3 regions of the Paenibacillus sp. FSL R5-0810 genome follow, and region 2 is predicted to be linked to each of the others. Evidence: riboswitches for the same ligand, from Rfam matches in the RefSeq annotation. Region 2 holds a riboswitch; each other region holds the start of a gene.

Region 1 (6,743 bases), 1.6 Mb from region 2:
TTCAAGATCTACATCCCGCTGGCCGTGCCGGTGCTGGCGACCGTCTCGCTGTTCAGTATCGTGTATCACTGGAATGAATTTTTGTACGGTCTGATCTTCATGTCCCGTGAACAATTCTATCCACTCCAGACGTATATCCAGCAGCTTGTCGTCTCGGTCGATCCATCGACGATGTCTGAGGACCAGTACCGCCGCTTGTCGGAGTTGTCCAACCGGACACTCGATGCCGCCAAGATCTTCATCGCGATGCTGCCCGTCCTCATCGTCTATCCGTTCCTCCAGCGCTTCTTCATTCACGGGATTACGCTGGGTTCGGTTAAAGAGTAGCTTACCCACCCAGGACAACAGATTATAGAGATCTATGCCATTCTCTTTACGTTTTAAAGTAAAACATACTGAAAATAGGGGCCGTTCCACATGATCTTAGATCTTGAGAAACGGCCCCTTTTTGCGGCTATGGTGCGCCGGGTAGACAATTCATTCCCGTATAATCGCTTCGGTTATTGGAAACGGAGTCCTCCCGTCCATCATTGGTGCTGACTGTACATAAAGGATCGACGGATTTGGTCAAATATGCGGTCTCGATTTGCACGGCATCCTTGTCCAGCCAAATCTTATTAAGCATTTGCTTTCGATTCATTTATCGCTTCGTGTCAGTTAACGAGCATCGGACGAAGAAAATCAGGGTCCGGCAGAGCTTTTTTATCGACTTTCCCGTTAGGGGTGAGCGGCAAGCTTTCCACTTGTACTACAAGAGAGGGCAGGAAATATTCAGGTAAATTTCGGGCTAAATACGCCATCACTTCCGTTTCGGACAACACCTGTTTCGCAACAAAATACGCGCATATTATCGGATTTCCACTTCTGTCGGCTTTGATGGCTACCGCGGCTTTCGAGATTCCATTGTGTTCCAATAGCCGAGTCTCGATTTCTCCCGGTTCCACTCGATACCCTCGGATCTTCACTTGATCGTCGATTCGCCCGATCATTTCGATATTGCCATCCGGCAGCCACATGGCCAAATCCCCCGTTCGATATAACCGTTCCCCAAGGAGCGGATGTTCCACAAACTTGGCTTCTGTCAATTCCAGCCGGTTCACATACCCCCGCGCGATACCGTCTCCTCCGACGCAAAGCTCTCCCACTACTCCGATCGGCTGAAGATTTAACTGTTTATCAAGGATATAAGCGGAGGAATTGCATATTGGTCTGCCAATTGGAATGGCGGTTTCGAAATCACGTTCGATCGGGAAATAAGTGGAGAACGTCGTGTTTTCCGTCGGACCGTACATATTGATCATCCGCAGATCGGGGCACCTCTTCCTTACGGCATTTACGTACTTCGGCGATAACGCTTCTCCGCCGATTAGCAAGGTGTCTACCGTACGAAAGACGCCCGGATCCAGTTCGGCCAGATTATGGAACTGAGCCGTAGTCAGGAACCAAGCCGTAATAAAGTGGTCGATGATGGTTTCCTTCAATTTGTGAATGTCAAATGAGTCCGTGTCATTCATCAAATACAAGGTAGATCCGTTCAAAAGGGATCCCCAAATTTCAAAGGTCGACGCATCGGACGCAATTTTACCGGTTTGCAAAATCCGATGCTCCTTGGAAAAGTTGAAATAATTGGTATTCTTGACCAGGCTTACGATGTTGCGATGTTCAACCATGACCCCTGTCGGAGTCCCCATTGATCCGGAAGTATAGATGATATACGCTAAACTTTGCGAGGTTACAGCAGATATCGTATGGGAACCGTTGTCGAGGTTTTGCTGCGCGTTGTCCCAATAAATTACTTTTCCTTTAAATGCAATGTCAGGCTTCCAACTGGAAGGGGCCAGCAAAAATCCCGCCTGACTGTCCTCGAGCATATATTCGATTCTTTCACGCGGAGAATCGGCTTCGATGGGCATATATGCGCCGCCCGCTTTCAATATGGCTGTAAGCCCGACAATCATGCTGACAGACCGGTCCGCGATAATGCCAACGACGCTCTCCGGCCTAACGCCGTGATACTGCAGTGCTTTTGCAAGCTGATTCGCGTGTTCGTTCAATTCCCGATAGGACATCCGATGTTTCTCGGTCATGACCGCCGGGCGATCGGGGTTTAAGCGCACCTGCTCCTCAAACAAGTAATGGACCGTTTGGCCGGAAGGATAGTCCGTCTTAGTTCTGCTGAAAGCCTGAATCTGTCTCTCCTCTACTTCCGACATCATGCGTATGTCGGCAATCGCATTCTCGGGGAAATCAAACACTTCATGCACAATTCGGCTCAAATGGCCGCCCATCTGCTCGATCGTTTCTTTTCTGTACAACCGGGCCGAATATTCAATGTGCATCATGATAGATTCCTTCTTAAAAGCCGTCAAAGCAAGCTCAAACGTCCCCAACTGATCGGATTCATAAGGAGTGGTATTGGCACTTTGCCAAGTAAAGGCCGCTTTGATGAACGGATTGCCGTTCAGATTCTTTCGCATTTTCCGATCCTCGAGTGCTTGCATCGTGGTATGCTTGACCTCTAACAGAAACTTACCTAATGGCTTATGTACAGTAGGAGAGTAACGTATAGGAAACATCTGTCTTTCCAACAGATACCCGATTACAGGATCATCCTCGCCGGTATATTTGGCAAGCAGAATCGCATAACAAGCCATAAGTGCCATATCCACAGTTATTCCGAAATTGAACGCCAGTTCATGGAGTTTTCGGGTCGTTGCAAAATCAAGGGAAAAACTAACCCGGTTTCTTTCATCGTTGGTCCATCCCCCTCTTGGCAATTCGTCAATTGTTACTTCACTTGTCGTTTGTTCCATGACCATCTACCTCCCGGATTATCGATTCATTAATGTCTGATTGTTAACGAACAGAAAAATCCTCTTAGCATTCTGTAATGAAATAGCGTCCCCCTTCAACACCAGACTAGTTTTTTTGTTATAGCGAAGCTGCCGTTGTTTTTTGGAACGTCAAAAAAACCCCTTTCATCAATTCAAAATAATGAATAAAACGGAGGTTTCCCGTTGTATTCGGCAACTGGCTGGCATTGCGGTTGCAGTAGGTCCCGCATTAGCCCCTATAGCTTTGCGTCGCCACCTTTCGGTGGGTTTGCTATTGTCGTACAAAAATAGTATTTAATTTGTAAACCATGATTATATTATGTATTCGATTTACATTTACTGTATCTTGTTTCCAATTGAAAATCGATAGGTCTTTTGTTCAATATTGTGTTTCAAGAATGGTTTTGATGATATTGATAACCATCATATAACTCTAGGTCGCGATAGTTAATTTTTACTAATTTTATCTGTGCGCTGTTTCACCAAACTTCACCTAACTATGTATTATCGCTATTTTTAACAGAAGACAGGGATACGTTATTACTAATAAAAATCGATTAAGAACAGAGGCTTACACACGTTTTTTGTCCCTCGGCAGAATTCCACAAATTACGCCCTTACCCTAATAGAAGCGGTATTCATTGTCCTAAATCCCTGTGTATTCTTCTGTTGTTACTTGGATATTGGACGATGGTTAATCAAGACAATAGTTCTATTTTTCAATGTCGAACCTATATCCATTGCCCTAATTACGACAACGGAAATCATTATAGCCAATAACTTTTGTCGCTTGTCCTCCGGGACTAAAATACCGTTTTATAACTAATTAGGACAACTTCCATCCGACGCGAAAACTTCCATAATTTCAACTCATTTGGTAATTCCATTCTTCAAGTTCGCTGTCTAATGGATCACTGGGATCACTGGACAATAAAGCAAAGAGCCGTTGTCCAGGACAACGGCCTCATATTGCTATCTGTCATGAACAGTTTTAAAAAGGTCCGGTTATTTTTACCTTGATTTTATTAGATTCAACGGTTACCCCGTTTAATGTAATTCGAATCGACAACTCGGCCTGCCCCGGTTGCTTGGCGATAATCTTTCCTTTTGGATCGATCTCCGCCTTATCCGGACGGCTGCTCACATACTCAATGTGAGCGCCGGATAACTCCTTAGTATTTCTTCCTCTCTCAAGGAAGACTTCGTAAGAATAACGGACTTCATCTCCCGGGTGAAGCTGGAGCGATTCGGCCTCAAGCTGTACTTTGTCTAGTTGTACGACTAAATTAGGGTCGCTGTACTTCATCAGCTCGCTGCCGTATTTGAAATACAAGTTGCCAAAGTCGTCCTGTGCCAGCTTTTCCGCATTGCTTTCCAACAAGATGGAAAGTGCTTTGCTTGCTGCATCGATTTTGAAGAGCTTGCTCGTGTACGTACGGTCGGCAACATATCCCGTAAAAATAGTCCCATACACGTTGCCGTCGGTTCCAACGGTCAAGCGAGGATTGCTGTGCGTATAATCCGCGGCTGGAAACAGGTCGTTGCTGTAAATAACTTCTCGGCGCTCCGGATCATAAATGAACAGAGCCCCTAATGCCATTCCCCAAACGTTACCGTCCGGCCCCCATATCAAAGACGTTACTGCTTTTTTCCCCGGAACAGGCACCTGTTCCAGTTCTACCCGGCCGGATGCTGTATCGTATATGGCAAGCTTTCCCTCTCCGCCGGTCATGGCGCCTGTGCCCATGAAGAGCTTTCCATTTTTGTAAAGCAGCGAATTGATCGAATGGCCAGCAATGATGTCCCGTTTCACATCAAACTTCCCGGTATCCGGGTTGTACACGGTTAGAGCACCGCCTGTTTTGCCTGCAATTGGATAGGAACCGATGTATAGCAGGTTTTCTTCCTCAACCCCGAGCATTGCTACAGGCCGGTCTTGCTCCAAACCCAACTGACCAAGCCGCAGCGGGTTATTCGGTTCCGAAGGATCCGTCCGGTTCCAAGGTTTGGCCGGATCGTATTCAAAGATGGTCGCTCTAGGATAAACGCCAAAATACATTTTTTCGTTCAAAGAGCCGAATCCCTCGACTTGGCCGATTTGAGGATAGTGTTTGGTTTCGTTGCGGGTCGGCGAGTAGATCCCCATGCCCCCGCCGGAGATGAAGCCGGCAGACAAGATCTGCCCGTCTATGCTCTTTCCGATGTTAAACAATTCTACGAATTGTGGCGGGAACGGGAGCTCAGGCGTCTCAATCATACCGGTTTCCAGATTGTAATAAAATGCCCTGCCGCTATTTCCGGCCAACCCGACCAAGGTCCAGCCCGGATATTTGGACTGATCCAGCTGTACATAACCAAAAGCGACGCCTGCTCCTTTGACATCCACACCCAGCGAGCCGTAAGCTCCCGTATTCACGTCGTATGAATAAAGGGACCACTGCTGCGCGCCTCCCGGAAGGGTCTCGTAATAGGTGTAGAATACCGTTTTGCCGTCTGGCGCTAACGGTGAGAATCCTCTGGCGTTATAGGCCGTATTTTTATTTACGATCCAGCTGGCAGCATCAGGATCATAGACGAACATAACGGGTCCCGGATCCACGCGTACGAATAATTTGCCCCCTGCATACTGAAGGTCATAAACCGAGGTCATGCCATTAAACTCAGGCGGATGAAGCGCGGTGGATGTTCCGCTTGCGAGATCGTATTTATAAAGCTTGGCGACATCGGCGCCCCCCACATAGATCGCTTGGTGATCGGAATCGTAAGCTAGGCTGCGGATATGCGACTCTTTCGATGATGACTTGAAGGATTTAAGAATTCGGGTCTGGTCGGAAGCGGGATCATATTCAAACAGCGTTTGGGAATATCCCGTTCCTCCATATACTTTGCCATCTTCCCCGGCTACAAGCGTCCAGATTACGGTATCGGTAGGTACCGGTTTGCCGATCGCCCGCATTGTGTCCTCAGCCGGATCATATTGAAACAACGTCCCGTTCGGTGTACTGCCGATGTATACCTTTCCGTCGGATGCTGTCACAATCGCCCAAGCTGCCGATACGTTGCTACCGTCAAGTGCTACAAGCGGGTGTGTGGCCTTCACTTCTCTGGAAGCAACATCCATTACGATGAATTGTGCCGGATCACCCTGTGCGACCGTAAACAAAACATCCTGGCCATTCTTGTCTTTGCCGAAGGCTGCGGTCATCAGGGTTAGACTCGACGATTGCGGCCCCAAATTCGTTAAGTACGGTGAGGACGCATGCGTTTGCAATGCGACGCTGTCAACGAAATACCTGCCGGTTTGATCGCCATTAAAATTGAAGGCGACTTTGACCTCTGCAGCATTTTTAGGCGCCGCAGCAGCTACGCGTAAACTCTGCCATTTCTCAGAGGGTTCTCCGACCAGACCGCTGACTATGGAGACAAGCTTACCGTCTGCATCATAAAACCTGAGGTCGGCCTTGCCTCCCTTGCCTTCATCCGAAAGCACACTTGCCGTCATGACGACATTTCCGAATGGCTCGATCGCGTAGGCATCGCTCACCGCTCCGGAGCCTGCAGCTGGTAACAGGCGCTCCACTTGAAGACTTCGTTCCCCGTCCGTATATACGGACTCGCTTACGGTAAGGGCCGCTGCATCTTCATCGGGCTGCTAGCCCGGCACGCGCCCATCTTGCTCCGGCTCCTCAAAGCTGCCATTGATCATAACGTTGGTCGAGTCAACATTTGCAGCATACGTTATCGGCATTGCCCACGCGAAACTTGCAAACATCATGATAAACGTTACGGCTGCGGCAACCCGACTCCTCCACTTGCTTCTCACTAAACTCTCTCCTTTGCGATTGGATTTTCCCTTTCCAAAGACAGTAAACGCTTTCAATACGCTATCATCTTATCATATCCCGTTAA
Region 2 (6,743 bases):
GCATCCCTGCGATGATCAGCGTTTCATAAAGCGGCATTTGGACCAAAAAACCGTAAGCAAGCCCCAGCACGAAATTTAACGTGACATAGATTGTTCCTCCAGTCACAATGTTTCGCCCAGATTTCACTAATTTCTGAACCGAGAATTCAAGTCCCAGATAGAATAATAGAAATAAAATACCGATTTGTCCTAAAAAATCAATAACGCCTTGACTGTCAATAAACTTGAAGTCGAGGATACCGATGGTCGGCGCATGCGGACCCACCAGCATACCGAGAACAATCAAGAAGGGGATGATGGAAAATTTAAGCTTTCCGGCAATAACGGAGGCGATGGCAACCAAAATTAAAGCGGTTCCAACCTCAAACATCATGTCGTCCATTGAAGACCTCCTTTGTTTTCTCTTTTTGGCAATCAAGCCTATAGTACATGACTATGCGAAATTTTACAAACATTCTGTATGAAAATACAAATTTCAACCGTTTAATGGATGGCATGCCCGTCGGAACCTGAAATTCAAGGAACATTTGCAAAAACTAGGCATACGATGGGTTTATGAACACCCGCGGAGAGGAATGAATTAATCACATTATGAATAAAATCGAATCCGATCAGCTCTATCAAATATCGGAGGCAATTCTTTCGAGTGTACGAAGAGAGCGCGCCGTGATTGACCTGTATACGAAATTGGCAGAAGCAGCGCCGACTCCCAACCATAAGAGGCAGATTGCTCAGGCTTTACAGCACAGAAACAGGCAGCTAAATCAATTTATGAATCTTTATGTTGCGCTTACCGGCAATCAGCCTGATGGCGAGATCGTTAATCACGCTGCGTTTGGTCATTATTTAGAAGGGTTGAACATGGCGTACGAGTCGGGAATCGAGGGGTATAAAACATACCAGGAGCAGGGATCATCCTATCGTAACCCTGCTATTCAAGAGGTGTTTGTGCACGCTGCCACCAGTGAGATCGAGTATGCGGAACGGTTTGGGGCTATGCACGAGGAGGTATTGACGGATCAGGGCATGAAACCCTTCGTTGTCGATATTGAAAAAATTACAAAACAAAATGACACGTTTCGTACAGCGATATGGACGGGGAAATATTTTCAAGTCACCTTGATGAGTATAGATGTTGGCAGTGACATTGGTCTTGAGGTCCATCCAAAGACGGACCAATTCATTCGAATCGAAGAGGGCGAAGCGCTTGTCCAAATGGGGGATACGAGGAACAACTTGAGCTTTGTGAAGAAAGCTCGTGACGATGATGCGATCATGATCCCGGCCGGAAAGTGGCACAACGTAACAAATACAGGCAATAAGCCTCTGAAAGTCTATGTAATCTATGCGCCTCCGGAGCATCCCTTTGGCACCGTGCATGAGACGAAGGCAGCCGCGATGGCTGCGGAAGAATATTCATGAGCTAAAGATCCGGCTATGACCGGAAGCAATGAAGAGCACTCCTTACAATAAACGTGGGCTGCCCGCCAGGTTTATTGGAGGAGTGTTTTTTCAAAAATCAAGCGATTGACCTGTTGTGCTCTGGATGATTCACCGTTGCAGATCAAGATGGAACAGGGGGCGGAACCATGGACGGTTACATAAGGCTGATTAGAGGAGGGAAGCAGATGCAGGTCTATCAAGTTCAGGGATTCCATCCTGGTGAATTAGATGAGCTGGTATCCGAAAGCAGCAGGGAAGATTTCAGGCATATCCGCCGGCTCGTGGATGAGTATATCTCTGGTGTTAACCGGTTTGACCGCAATCATGAAGCATTGTTCGTATGCCGATCCGAAGGTCGAATCATCGGCATTTGCGGGCTGAATCAAGCGCCCGATTCGGGCGGGGACACCGGCAGGGTGCGGAGAATGTATGTGCTGCCGGAATTTCGGAGACAGGGGGTCGGGAGAATGCTGATGCAAGCAGTCATCCAAGCGGCCGCTGATCATTACAGCTGGCTGGTTCTGCGAACGGATCAGCCGCAGGCCGGGGATTTCTACATCAGCTTGGGTTTCTCAGAATCTCCGCAGCACTTGAACATTACCCATTGCCTTAAGCTGGGAGGACAGAGACAAGATGATTACAGCGGCTGATGCGGAACGATTGCTCTCGTTTGCGAATATTTTCAAAGTGAAGGGAACCGATTCTACACAATCGAAACTTATAATCGATGACAAGCCATGGGCCGTTTGCCAGCTGCAGGCGTTCCGTAATATGATCTGGAAAAGTAAAGGGTGCCGCTCGGCACCCTTTACTCATCGCTTACCCTTCATAAGCTTCCTCTAATGCTCGCAGGTCAATTTTGGTTTTGGTCTGCAGCAGCGCCTTCATGACCCTCTCCGCTTTCGCCCGATCCGGATTGGTGATCATCGTGCTCAGATTTGCAGGGACAACCTGCCAGGACACGCCGAATTTGTCCTTTAACCAGCCGCATACCTGGGCTTTTTCATCTCCGCCTTCCCCAAGCTTCTCCCAATAATAATCGATTTCTTCTTGGCTCTCGCAATGGACGATAAATGAAATCGCCTCTGTAAAATGGAACTGGGGCCCCCCGTTCAAAGCGACGAATTGCTGGCCCTCCAGCTGGAATTCCACCGTCATGACGCTGCCTTCTTCTACCGGGTGATGTTCGTTCTGCTCCGACCCGTGACGCGTAACTCTTGTAATTTTAGAATCGTTAAAGATTGAAACGTAATGACGTGCCGCTTCCTCAGCTTCGTTGTTGAACCACAGGTTTGGCGATATCCTCTGAATGGTGGGATTCATCAGATGCAGCTCCTTTCGAATCTACGGGAATGGGTTTCTACTGATCCCATCGTACCATAGCCGCAGCACAGCGGTTTCTTCTAAATTGCTAAGAATGTATCTCGCAGGGTGCCCAAGATTAAGGGCGACATCGAAATCTACGAAGGCCACAGGCAGGAGAATAGCAATTGAAACTGGAAATCCATATGGTGTGGAATATTCATCCAATCAGAAGGTCTCCATCCAGCGCGAGGGCAAAATGTTTGATGAAAAGCATGCAAGGCGGTTGGATGAGATAAAATGGAGGTGCGAAAGATGAGCCAAAGACACTATATTATAACGGGCACGTCGAGAGGGATCGGAGGACAGCTTGCACTGATGCTTCTTCAGCAGGGGCATGCCGTCTACGGAATTGCGAGAAACCATTCGATCACACTGGATCGTTATGAGCGTTACACTCATTATGTGTATGACTTGAGTGACCCCTCGGGTCTAGAGCAGTTGATGGAGAATATCATAAGAAGCATTGAGCTTGCGGATACCGATACGCTCTACCTCATTAATAATGCCTCGATGCTGGAACCACTCGGGAAAATTGAACAATGCGGCGCAGCCGAGATTGCGAAGAATGTCCAAATTACCCTTATTGCGCCGATGATTCTAACCTCTTGCTTTTTGAACCAAACAAACAGGTATAAGGCACGGCGGAAAATAATGAATATTTCTTCGGGTTCGGGGGTATACCCCGCTCCTTCCATGAGCGCATATTGTACCGCAAAAGCCGGGCTGAATATGTTCACGCAGTGCGTAGGGGCAGAGCAAGCAAGCCGAGAGAACCCGGTTCAGATTATTGCCGTCAATCCCGGCATGGTGGATACGGAAATGCAGAGCATGGCCAGAGGACAGGATGAGAAGCAGTTTGAGCTGGCCGGTGCATTTTCCCAGGCCTTTGAATCAGGGCAGCTGCTGTCTACTGCCGAGATTGGAGAACATCTGCTTCGCATTTTAGATGAAGAGCATTCCCCTGGAGCCATCGTGAATTACAATGAGGTTTATTCCTCGAAAAGCTGATGATAAGCAAGAATAACGAGCGGAGGCGAATGCCATGATCATGCCAACCCATATTGTTGCCGTTGGCGGAATCGTTGGAGTTTACCGGCACGATCGCTTATATGGAATACATTACGAAGCCGTCATTTGAAATAAAGCTTAAGCGGACCATTTGAAGTGTGGGTTCAGAGTCCTAGTTTAGAAAGTGGGCGGGAAAACGGTAATCTTTAATCGTCCTTCGGATCGAATTATATTTTGGTTGCAATTCATGATGTTGTATTTTATATTCAATTTGTAGTCATATCGACAAAAAGCTATTACTTTCGATTGTTTCTGATTTGGTGTTGCCTTTCCATGATCGACAACAATCGCGGATTAATTTTATGAAATGACATCGTACGATAATGGCAAACCCACTGAAAAGTGGCGACGCAAAGCTACAGGGGCTAAGGTGGATCGCTTGCATCCGCTATGCCAGCCAGTTACCGAATACGACGGAAGCCTCCGTCTATTCAGACAGGGGTTTTTTTGTGTCCATTTCTAGAAAATTACATTTCTGCGGCTGGATTTTTTAGGCTGAAGAAGTAATAGCTAACGCAAAATTGCCAACGTTTTCAGGGAGGAAAACAAACCATCGATTGTAACCATCATAACAAAAAAGGAGTTGTATTCATGAATTCGGACCAGGTCAGGAAATTGCTAGACAGTAAATTAACCATTCTTAAACAGCCGGAATGTCCCAACATCGGCCTTGTTGGTCCCGTTCGGCTCCCTGTGCAATTGGAGGATCATGAAGTCGTATTTAAATGGTACAGTTGGTTAAATACAGGCAATTCATTTATGGATAAGAATGATATTCTAGAATCATTATCTCAGGCAGATCTCGCTTCATATCAGCAGTCTTCCGTGCTGGTATACGGTGATTTTGCTAACGAAGAGCATGCCTTGATACGGATGCACAGCATTTGCCATACGGGAGATATTTTTGGGAGTAAACGATGCGACTGCGGCTACCAACTGCGGACATCCATGCGCATGATCGTGGAAAACGGCAGCGGGGCTCTCTTTTATTTGGCGAATCACGAGGGTCGCGGTATAGGTCTTTTCTCTAAATCGTTAGCTTATCTTTTGCAAGAGGAAGGGTTCGATACAGTAGAGGCCAATCTTGGTCTTGGCTTCGAGGATGACCATCGCTCCTATGAAGAAGCCATACGTGTACTTCAGAGCTTGCGGCAAAAACCAGTCACCCTGATTACGAACAATCCTAGAAAGCTGCAGTCTTTGCGGGAAAAAGGACTTGTAACCGATCAGCATGTATCGATTTGGGGAGATGTGTCCGAGCACAATAATCGGTATTTGGCAACGAAAATCGAAAAATCAGGTCATATCTATAACTCCTTGGTGGAGACGGCTTTATTATGACGGGGAGTGTAAATCGTATGAATTCAGACCAACATTTTATGAGGCTGGCATTGGAACTGGCAGGTACGGCCAATGGGAAAACGAACCCGAACCCGGTTGTTGGCGCACTAATTGTTAAAGATGGACAAGTAGTCGGTGCAGGTGTTCATCGAAATGCAGGGGAACCTCATGCGGAGGTGCATGCATTCAAAATGGCTGAAGGATATACCGAAGACGCAACGCTCTATGTGACGCTGGAACCAAGTCCTCAATCCTCTCCTTGTATAGAATTCGTCCTCAACTCGGGAGTCGCAAGAGTTGTCGTGGCGATGCAGGATCCGAATCCGATGGTGGCCGGAAGAGGCATTCAATTATTGAGAGAGCATGGGATAGAAGTTGATGTGGGTGTATTGGGGAAGGAAGCCGAATTACTCAATGAACGTTTCGTGCACAATATGTCAAAACGACGGCCGTTTATTATTTCCCAAGTAGCCATGACGCTTGACGGGAAAATTGCCACGTCGACGGGACATTCTAAATGGGTTACATGTGATGAAACACAGCTTGTGGTACATAAATTAAGAAACAAAGTCGATGCCATTTTAGTAGGAATTAATACGGTTTTGGCGGATGATCCCCTCCTTACGACCCGACTGCCAGAAGAAAGCGGGAAGAATCCCATACGGGTCATCTTAGATTCGAATTTGAGACTGCCTGAGGATGCCAAAGTTACCGACTGTTCAGCAGCAAAGACATGGGTAGTCACGAAGGAGGATGCTGATCCGGAAAGAGTGCGCATGCTGCAGCAAAAAGGAATTGAAATTCTGTTCGTTCCTGTGAACCGTTACGGGCTGGACCTCCATGCATTATCGGATATGTTATATCAGCGAGGTGTTACCGACCTGCTGGTAGAAGGAGGCAGCGAAGTAAACGGATCCTTCCTTCGGGCCAACCTTATTGACAAATGGATGATTTATATCGCCCCCAAAGTGTTGGGAGGACGGAAATCCATCTCGCCGTACGCAGGCTCGGATTTAGAATTAATGGATGAAGCGCTGCGGGTAAAGATTCATTCAGTTCAACAAATCGGCGAAGATATTTGCATCACCGCTTATCCGAATGATGATAGTTCCGCCTCAGGGAGTACCTACGTAATAGATTATCTAAATGAAGAACTTACTACCCTGAGTAGCTAGTAGTATATATGCCAATATAGAAAATATTATATTATGAATGAGAGAAAACGGCAGCCGGATACTGCCGTTTTTCTCATCTGTGAATTTGAATCCATCATCGATGTCAAAGAGTCATTTTAAAATCAACTTTTTTCTCTGCATCTCAAAGAGAGCTTCAACAGACGGCCTTATCTTTGGATCCAAAGGGTGATCAAGCGCCATATTGATCGCATGTATTAGATGGTATATTTTTGTAGCAAGGACTTTATCCAGGGCAACTGTAAATCATAATGCGATCCTGTAGACAGGTAACCAAAAAGCAACTCTTTAATATAGGAGGACTAATATGGAAGAGGTTGTAGTCATGGACTA
Region 3 (6,743 bases), 1.5 Mb from region 2:
TCATCGAGGCTCTGTTTAAAAAGTCCCATTTGCGATCCTTCAGCCAGTTGATGTTAAACTTCGTTTCATATTCGATCGTATAGGTGGTGTCAATCTTGGAGAACTCGATGATAAAGCCTTCACGTAAATCATTGCCCTTCACCGTGTACTCGCTCGCTGGAACGACTCTCCCGTCCGCTTTCACGATTACCGAATCCGGAACGAATTCAAGTCCGCCTTGCGGGAACGTATCCGTGATAACTACATTCTCCATGACGTATTTGGTGCCGTCCGGCTTTTTATCGCCATTGACCGTAATTTTCCACTTCGCGGTTTTGGTTGCAAAATTGACGTTCGAGGATCCTTTCACCAGAGCACGGCTTCCATAGCCCGGTGCCGTTACTTCTTTGGACGCTTCACCTGATACGACTTTGTTCTTGACTTCCTGCCCTTCTGAGCTCAATCGATCGACAGGCTCCGTCTGGTACACGATCGTATAAGGCGAATCGATATCCTTCTTGAATTGTAGCTCGAATCCGTGCTTACTTTTCGCAACAGCGGTGTATTCATCCGGTGATACCAAAGCACTGGCATCCTTCGAATCCTCGTTATACACCTTCAGCGAATCGGCAATCCAGGAATGGTTCTCGCTAACTTGGTCCGTAATGATGGCTTGAGCGCTCGGAATCTCCTTCTCGTTGAAATTGAATTTCACCGTCCAAGTGATGATTCCGGTGTCCTTGTCCTGGCTATATGTCTTATCCAAGAAACTGCCGCGATCTACCGTTACGGTAGTCGTTGATTGGGCATTTTCCATCCCGTCGCCAGACAGTACAGCGGTGTTCTCAAAACGGGACTGTTCGCCGACAAGCTTCGTCGAAAAGCGAATTTCGTAGGCTTTGCTGATCGTCTCATCCAAGAATGCAAGCTCCAGTTTGCCGCCACTGCCTGTTTGGACGTTGTACTTGCCAGCATCCAGCTGATCGCCAAGAACGGCTGAGCCGTCACCGTTAACCTGCAGGTTGTATACCTCTACGGAATCCGCGATGAGCTCCAAGCCTTCAGGCATTTCATCGGTGATGACTGCGTGCTTGATTTTATTTAGCGATTTGTTGATCTGAACCGACCAATCGATCCGGTCTTTGCCAATCGCTTTCCCTTGCTTCTCGATCAGCTTTCCGCCTTGCGGCTTCAGGTTCACAATGACGGTCTGAACCCCGCCCTTTATCGGAATAGCAATAATGATTTCGGTGCTACCTTTAAGAACTTCCTTCTTGAATTCTGTACGAATTTCCAGCTTACCGCTGATGTTGGAATGGCTCTCCACGTAATCATTGAAGGTCATCACAACTTTGCCGCTTCGGTCCACCGTAAAACGGCCAACTTCACCTTGACCGGAAACGAGCGGTGAGTCAATATCCGTGAAGATTTCAAACTGCTGCGGCAGCTCGAAGGTAAATATGTCTCCATTTTTATAGTTGTGACCGTTCGGCAGCTCCCATTCATAGCTTAGATTAACGGCTGCACCGATATCCAGGCTGCTGTCCGGGTTATAAACGGCATCTATGACGGTGCCGTCCATGTCGGTTAACACAACTTTGGTTAAAATGCTATCATTATTGATTTCTGATTCGGATGGGCCATAAACATCATCCGTCACTCCATACACTGAATCCTGCACGCTTACCGGTTCTGGAACATTGCTCGATGCATTGACCGTCCAGTCCGATCCTCCAAACAACGTTTGGAGCATAAGCAGCAGAGCCAATACGATTCCACTTACTTTTTTCTTCATGATCTCTCCCTCAGCCTCTCCATTACCCTCAATATATTTGGTTCCGATGTTGCTTTCGCGTGCGCAAATCGAGCCAACCATCTCTCGGATGATATGCCGACAAGAGATTTGTTCGTCCATCACCTCCGCTTACTTTTATTTGGCGCACGATACATTGGTGCCTGTATTTTCCTTCAGAACCAATTGAGCTTCTAGCATTGTAACGCCCGATTCTGAATATTTTCTGAATAAAAACCCAAATAAGCCTTGGACAATGGTCCAAAGCTTAAGGTTTTTGCTATAAAATTTAATAATACTTGGCTGCGAAATAACGCGATGCCTCTTTAATCATTTTGAATCCGGCACCCTTGCTTTTCCATCCCGCATCCACGGTCGTGTCAATCGTTACCCACCGGCCGTTTAAATAAACTTCATTCCAAGCGTGGTAAACATCGACGTAATCTGTTGTCCCCATCACAAGCTTGGTCGGAATGTCCATGCTCCGCAGCATGGATGCGAACAAGGAGGCGTAATCATAACACATGCCTTTTTTCCCTGACAGCGTGCGGTCAATATTGGGAAGATAGTCCGTCAGCTCACTGGAGGCGAGTGCTTTGTCGTACCGGATCGTATCGACGATATATTCGTGGATCAGCTTTACTTTTTCCTCGTCGGTGTCTGCAAACCGGGTTAGCTTCTTTGCAAGCTGAGCCGCCTTGTCGCTTGAACGCCAATCGATATTTTGTACCGAGTTCAAGAACACCCTGCTGCTATTGGTTAGTTGAAGCTTAACTTCCGCTTCTTGAACGATCTTATACTTGGTACCGTTGACCTGCTCCAGTACTGTTATGGTATAACGACCATTTCCCATCTGCAGCGGAAAGGTCTCCTGCTGCTTGTCCGGTAAAAGCGTATATGTATACTTGTTTTGCCCTTTCGCAATCATAAGCTTGGTCTTCGTGTCCGCTTTCACGTCATAGCGAACGACGATGACTCCTTGGTCGAGCTGCTCCAAATCCAGCCAATCTCCAGCTTGCGAAGCTTGTGCAGCCGGAGCTAGCATGAATAACGCAATAAACCCTACAATAGCCAACACCATGTTGCGCATACTGTAAACTCCCTTCGGTAGCCAGGCTGCCATTGACTGCTCATCAAGAAGGCCCTGTGGCTTTGCGTCCTTATCTTTCGACAAGTTTGCCGTTATCGTAATAGAGTTTTCAAAGAATTAATTGAATAAAAATCTCATATAAAAAACAAAAAAAGCATCTTCGTTCGGTAGCTGGCTGCCATTGATTGGGATCAAGAAGGCCCTGTAGCTTTGCGTCCTTGCCTTTCGACAAGTTTGCCGTTTATCGTGAGTAGCTTTATGTGAGTTCATCATACCAAATATCTCTAATTCTATCAAGCAAATTTTGAGATTGATAGACGACGAACGACAACAAAAAACGTCTCCATAGAGACGTTTTTGTATCAATCCCGCTTGATCATCAATCCGTTAGGGAAATCCTTAAAGGGACAGCTCCTTTTTTAACCGATCGAGCTGCAGCAGGTGGTGCCTGTAATGCATCTCCACCAGCAGAAACCACTCTTTGGCGTTTAAGGCTCCGAAGCCGGGATGAGGAATCGTACGGCTGCTGTTTGCTTGATGCAAATCCGCTTCCGTACGCTTCATCCGTTCCACTACTCCCTGAAGACCCTCAACTAACTGCTCTTTGCTCGCGGGCTGCTGCGGCGTGTACTGCGGTGAAGCTGGAATTCGAATCCTTACGGGCGGAAAACTTCCGAGTTCGAATACCGCCCTGCCTCTCTCCGTTTTTTCCCCAGAGGATTCGATGGCTGTTTCGTTTCCGGCCAAACATTGATCAACATTATGCAGGTGCAGATATTGAGCCGATTGAATCAAATGCATATACATTTGCCCAATGGACCAGTCCTCTTCGTCCGGTTTGATATGCAATTGCTCCAGCTCCAGGTGCTCCAGCTCATTCAAATAAATTGCTACTGTTGATTCAAACGCCTGCAAGGCTTCCACTGTATTTCTCATCATGAATATCTCCTCTTCCATCTGGTATACACCCAATATAAAAAAACGCTCCTGACAACAGCGTGTCAGTAGCGTTTTAACATTTTTTCAGCTTCTTCACGAATCCGGTCACGGAAAGAATCAGGTTCCAGCACCTCCACGTCCCCTCCCCAGCTGAGAATATGGGGCAGCAGCTCTTCCGGCTGTCTGACCCGAAAGTGGACCAGAAGACTGTGTTCCCTTTGCTCAGCAGCCTCCATATAGAAGCTCGCGGTCTCGGCGATTTTATCGGCCATTTCCGGATTTACCTGAATCAGCACTTGTACGTTACGGTCGTCAGACGGACGATATTGACTCAGCTTAAATCCTTGGGGAAGGATAAACCTTTCTTCAAGCACCGTAACATCCCTCATCCGCGATAATCGGAAATGACGAATCTCCTGACGCAGATCGCATCGTGCGATCATGATCCATTTCCCTTGAACGAGCACAAGTCCATATGGAGCAACGATCCGCTCATTTAGTCGTTTTCCATCCGAATCCGGAAATTTGTTAAGGTACATCATCCTTAATTTCCGCCGCTCCAATATGGCACGACGAACCTGCCCGAGATCGTCCTCTCCCCGCTCGCCGGGATGAAGAAATCGCATCGTTTCCCGGACATCCGCCGAAGCCTCACGAATGGGTTCAGGAAGTATCGCTTCAATCTTGTGTCGAGCCGACTTCGCAGCCGCTTTATAGTCACCATCCAGCCGCTGTTCTATCATATCCGTACCCATGAGCAATGCCACCGCCTCTTCCGCAGTAAAACCAACCGGCGGCAAAAAGTACCCTTCCATTAGGGAATACCCATGCCCTGGAGACCCAAGTATCGGAACCCCGGCTTCACTGAGCGCTTGCATGTCTCGATATATTGTCCGCACGCTTGTCTCGAAGTGGGCAGCCAAGTCTTCCGCCCGCAGCACCTTGCTCCGCTGCAATTCAAGCATAATCGCGAACTGGCGCTCGGTTTTGTTCATCGTTTCTTCCCTCCGCTATTACATAAAAACCCGAAAAACAGACAAATTGTCTGTCTTCCGGGATCATAAATGGACCACGTCAATCATCCATATTACGGACCATCGCTTTACGCAGTGAGCCTTAGTTCAGCTTTGACCGATTCTGTTGCTGAGTTATTTTCAATTTCTCAGGGGTAACATCGTCACCATTCGGGTCCACAACTTTCAGGGTAGACATCGTAGAGAGAACCTGGCCCCGGATGTCTTTCAAGTATTCCTGACGAAGCTTTTGTTGTTCGGTATATTCTTCTTGTGTCAATCCTTCGGACTTCTGCTTGCGGCTCAGTTCATTGATTCTATGCAATGAAGGAATGGTCATCGTCATCGTTCACCCTTCCATATAATTAAGATGTATTTGTTAGTTTACTTTAAAAGGATTGAACTTTCAATAGAATCAGTCCCCCTGCCTTTGTGCAGACCCCAAAGTGGATTGCAACTGTAATGCTACCGCTCCAGCACCATCCGGTTTGTTAGTGTGCCTAGCTTTTCAATCTCGACGGTTACCATGTCCCCGTCCTTCAGGTAGGATCGTTGTTCGGCAGGACGGCCAAGCATGACCCCTTCTGGTGTTCCTGTCAAAATAAGATCTCCCGGATCCAATGTCATGAACCTCGAAACATAACTGACGATTTCATCACACGAAAAAATCATGTCCGACGTATTGGATTGCTGTCGAACCTCGCCGTTCACTTCGCAGCGGATAGCCAGTCGATTGGGATCGCCCACCTCATCGGCGGTTACCAAATACGGGCCGAGCGGCAGAAATTTGTCGCACGACTTGCCAAGCAGCCACTGAGAGGTTCGCATCTGCAAATCCCGTGCCGAAAGATCATTGGCATTGCAGTAGCCAAAAACATATTCAAGCGCGCTGCTCTTATCCACGCGTTTGGCCGTCGATCCGATAACGATCGCAAGCTCAGCTTCATAATCGACTTGATCGCTTTCGCGGGGGAGCGGGACTGCCTCCCCGTGTCCGGCCAGCGTATTGGTGAATTTATTGAACAAAATCGGATAATCGGGTATATCGGAATTGGTCTCCCGGGCGTGCCGAAGGTAATTCAATCCTACACAGATGATTTTTCCCGGATGGTTCACGCACGGAGCTAACGTAAGCGTTGCCTCATCAAGAAGCTCCGTTTCCGCATCGAGTGATCTCTCCACCAAGTCTTGAAGCGCTGTCCTTGCAGCCGCTCCGCCTTTGAGGAGCTGCTCGATCGTGCTGGGCACATCGGGTTGATGCAGCGATGCCTCGGCGACATCCAGTACCCCTCCGTCCAATTTGACTCCAAGTCTGTATTCTCCTTCTCGAACAAACGTCAGCAATTTCATCGGTCCATGTTCCTTTCTTTTAAAGGATGACTTAACCCATAGTATAACATTCTATCGCATGCATATAATTCGAACTCATTGTTCAATCCTATCATTTCTTAGCTCGAATATTTTGCGGTTCAGAAACAAATTGCAGGCAGCGCACAACCGCTGCTAACTCCTCATCCAGCGGGTAAGCCGGACGAAGGACATGCCGATAGTCAAAATGCTTCAGATTTACGCTGCAGCATCCGGGCGAATCCACATGAATGACGCTCGTCGCCGTTTCCCCGAACGAAGCTTCCCATGCAACGGCCGACTTTACAGCAATGATACGGTAATCTCCCGGCCAAATGCCCACCGATCGCACATGGCCGATATCCCATGGCGGAATACGTTTTTCCGTCAGAATCAGCGTAAGGCTTCCACTCTGAATTAACGCCGTCCGGCCCATCGATGCTAAGTGCCCCCTCATATAAGGACCTGCATGCTGAAAGTCGCCGTCAAACAACAGCCGAACTTTTCCTGTAACCCTAACGGGATCCCCATGCAGCCGGTCATGCCTGCCGCCGACGAAGGATTCGAAGATCCCGCCGATACC

What was found. Region 2 has a riboswitch for cyclic di-GMP ahead of MKX76_RS02215 (GTP cyclohydrolase II). Riboswitches for the same ligand answer to the same signal wherever they lie in the genome.
Region 1: it holds a riboswitch for cyclic di-GMP, as region 2 does, so the genes downstream of both, MKX76_RS09205 (non-ribosomal peptide synthetase) here and MKX76_RS02215 (GTP cyclohydrolase II) in region 2, are expected to answer to the same signal.
Region 3: it holds a riboswitch for cyclic di-GMP, as region 2 does, so the genes downstream of both, MKX76_RS08985 (transglutaminase-like domain-containing protein) here and MKX76_RS02215 (GTP cyclohydrolase II) in region 2, are expected to answer to the same signal.

Annotation. Positions count from the first base shown of each region.
Region 1 is NZ_JBBOCF010000001.1:2,045,570-2,052,312, forward strand. It holds gene MKX76_RS09195 (carbohydrate ABC transporter permease) at 1-327, shown strand, start outside; gene MKX76_RS09200 (hypothetical protein) at 455-640, opposite strand; gene MKX76_RS09205 (non-ribosomal peptide synthetase) at 654-2,813, opposite strand; cyclic di-GMP riboswitch class I at 3,023-3,117, opposite strand; gene MKX76_RS09210 (hypothetical protein) at 3,826-6,414, opposite strand; gene MKX76_RS09215 (hypothetical protein) at 6,487-6,657, opposite strand.
Region 2 is NZ_JBBOCF010000001.1:485,168-491,910, forward strand. It holds gene MKX76_RS02190 (cation:proton antiporter) at 1-382, opposite strand, end outside; gene MKX76_RS02195 (cupin domain-containing protein) at 592-1,422, shown strand; gene MKX76_RS02200 (GNAT family N-acetyltransferase) at 1,629-2,093, shown strand; gene MKX76_RS02205 (VOC family protein) at 2,263-2,766, opposite strand; gene MKX76_RS02210 (SDR family NAD(P)-dependent oxidoreductase) at 3,061-3,816, shown strand; cyclic di-GMP riboswitch class I at 4,192-4,285, shown strand; gene MKX76_RS02215 (GTP cyclohydrolase II) at 4,468-5,217, shown strand; gene ribD (bifunctional diaminohydroxyphosphoribosylaminopyrimidine deaminase/5-amino-6-(5-phosphoribosylamino)uracil reductase RibD) at 5,235-6,392, shown strand; gene MKX76_RS02225 (GrpB family protein) at 6,718-6,743, shown strand, end outside.
Region 3 is NZ_JBBOCF010000001.1:1,989,938-1,996,680, forward strand. It holds gene MKX76_RS08980 (collagen binding domain-containing protein) at 1-1,774, opposite strand, end outside; gene MKX76_RS08985 (transglutaminase-like domain-containing protein) at 2,061-2,861, opposite strand; cyclic di-GMP riboswitch class I at 2,875-2,962, opposite strand; cyclic di-GMP riboswitch class I at 3,025-3,110, opposite strand; gene MKX76_RS08990 (DinB family protein) at 3,261-3,797, opposite strand; gene MKX76_RS08995 (helix-turn-helix transcriptional regulator) at 3,863-4,795, opposite strand; gene MKX76_RS09000 (DUF896 domain-containing protein) at 4,917-5,153, opposite strand; gene MKX76_RS09005 (fumarylacetoacetate hydrolase family protein) at 5,279-6,163, opposite strand; gene MKX76_RS09010 (MlrC C-terminal domain-containing protein) at 6,255-6,743, opposite strand, start outside.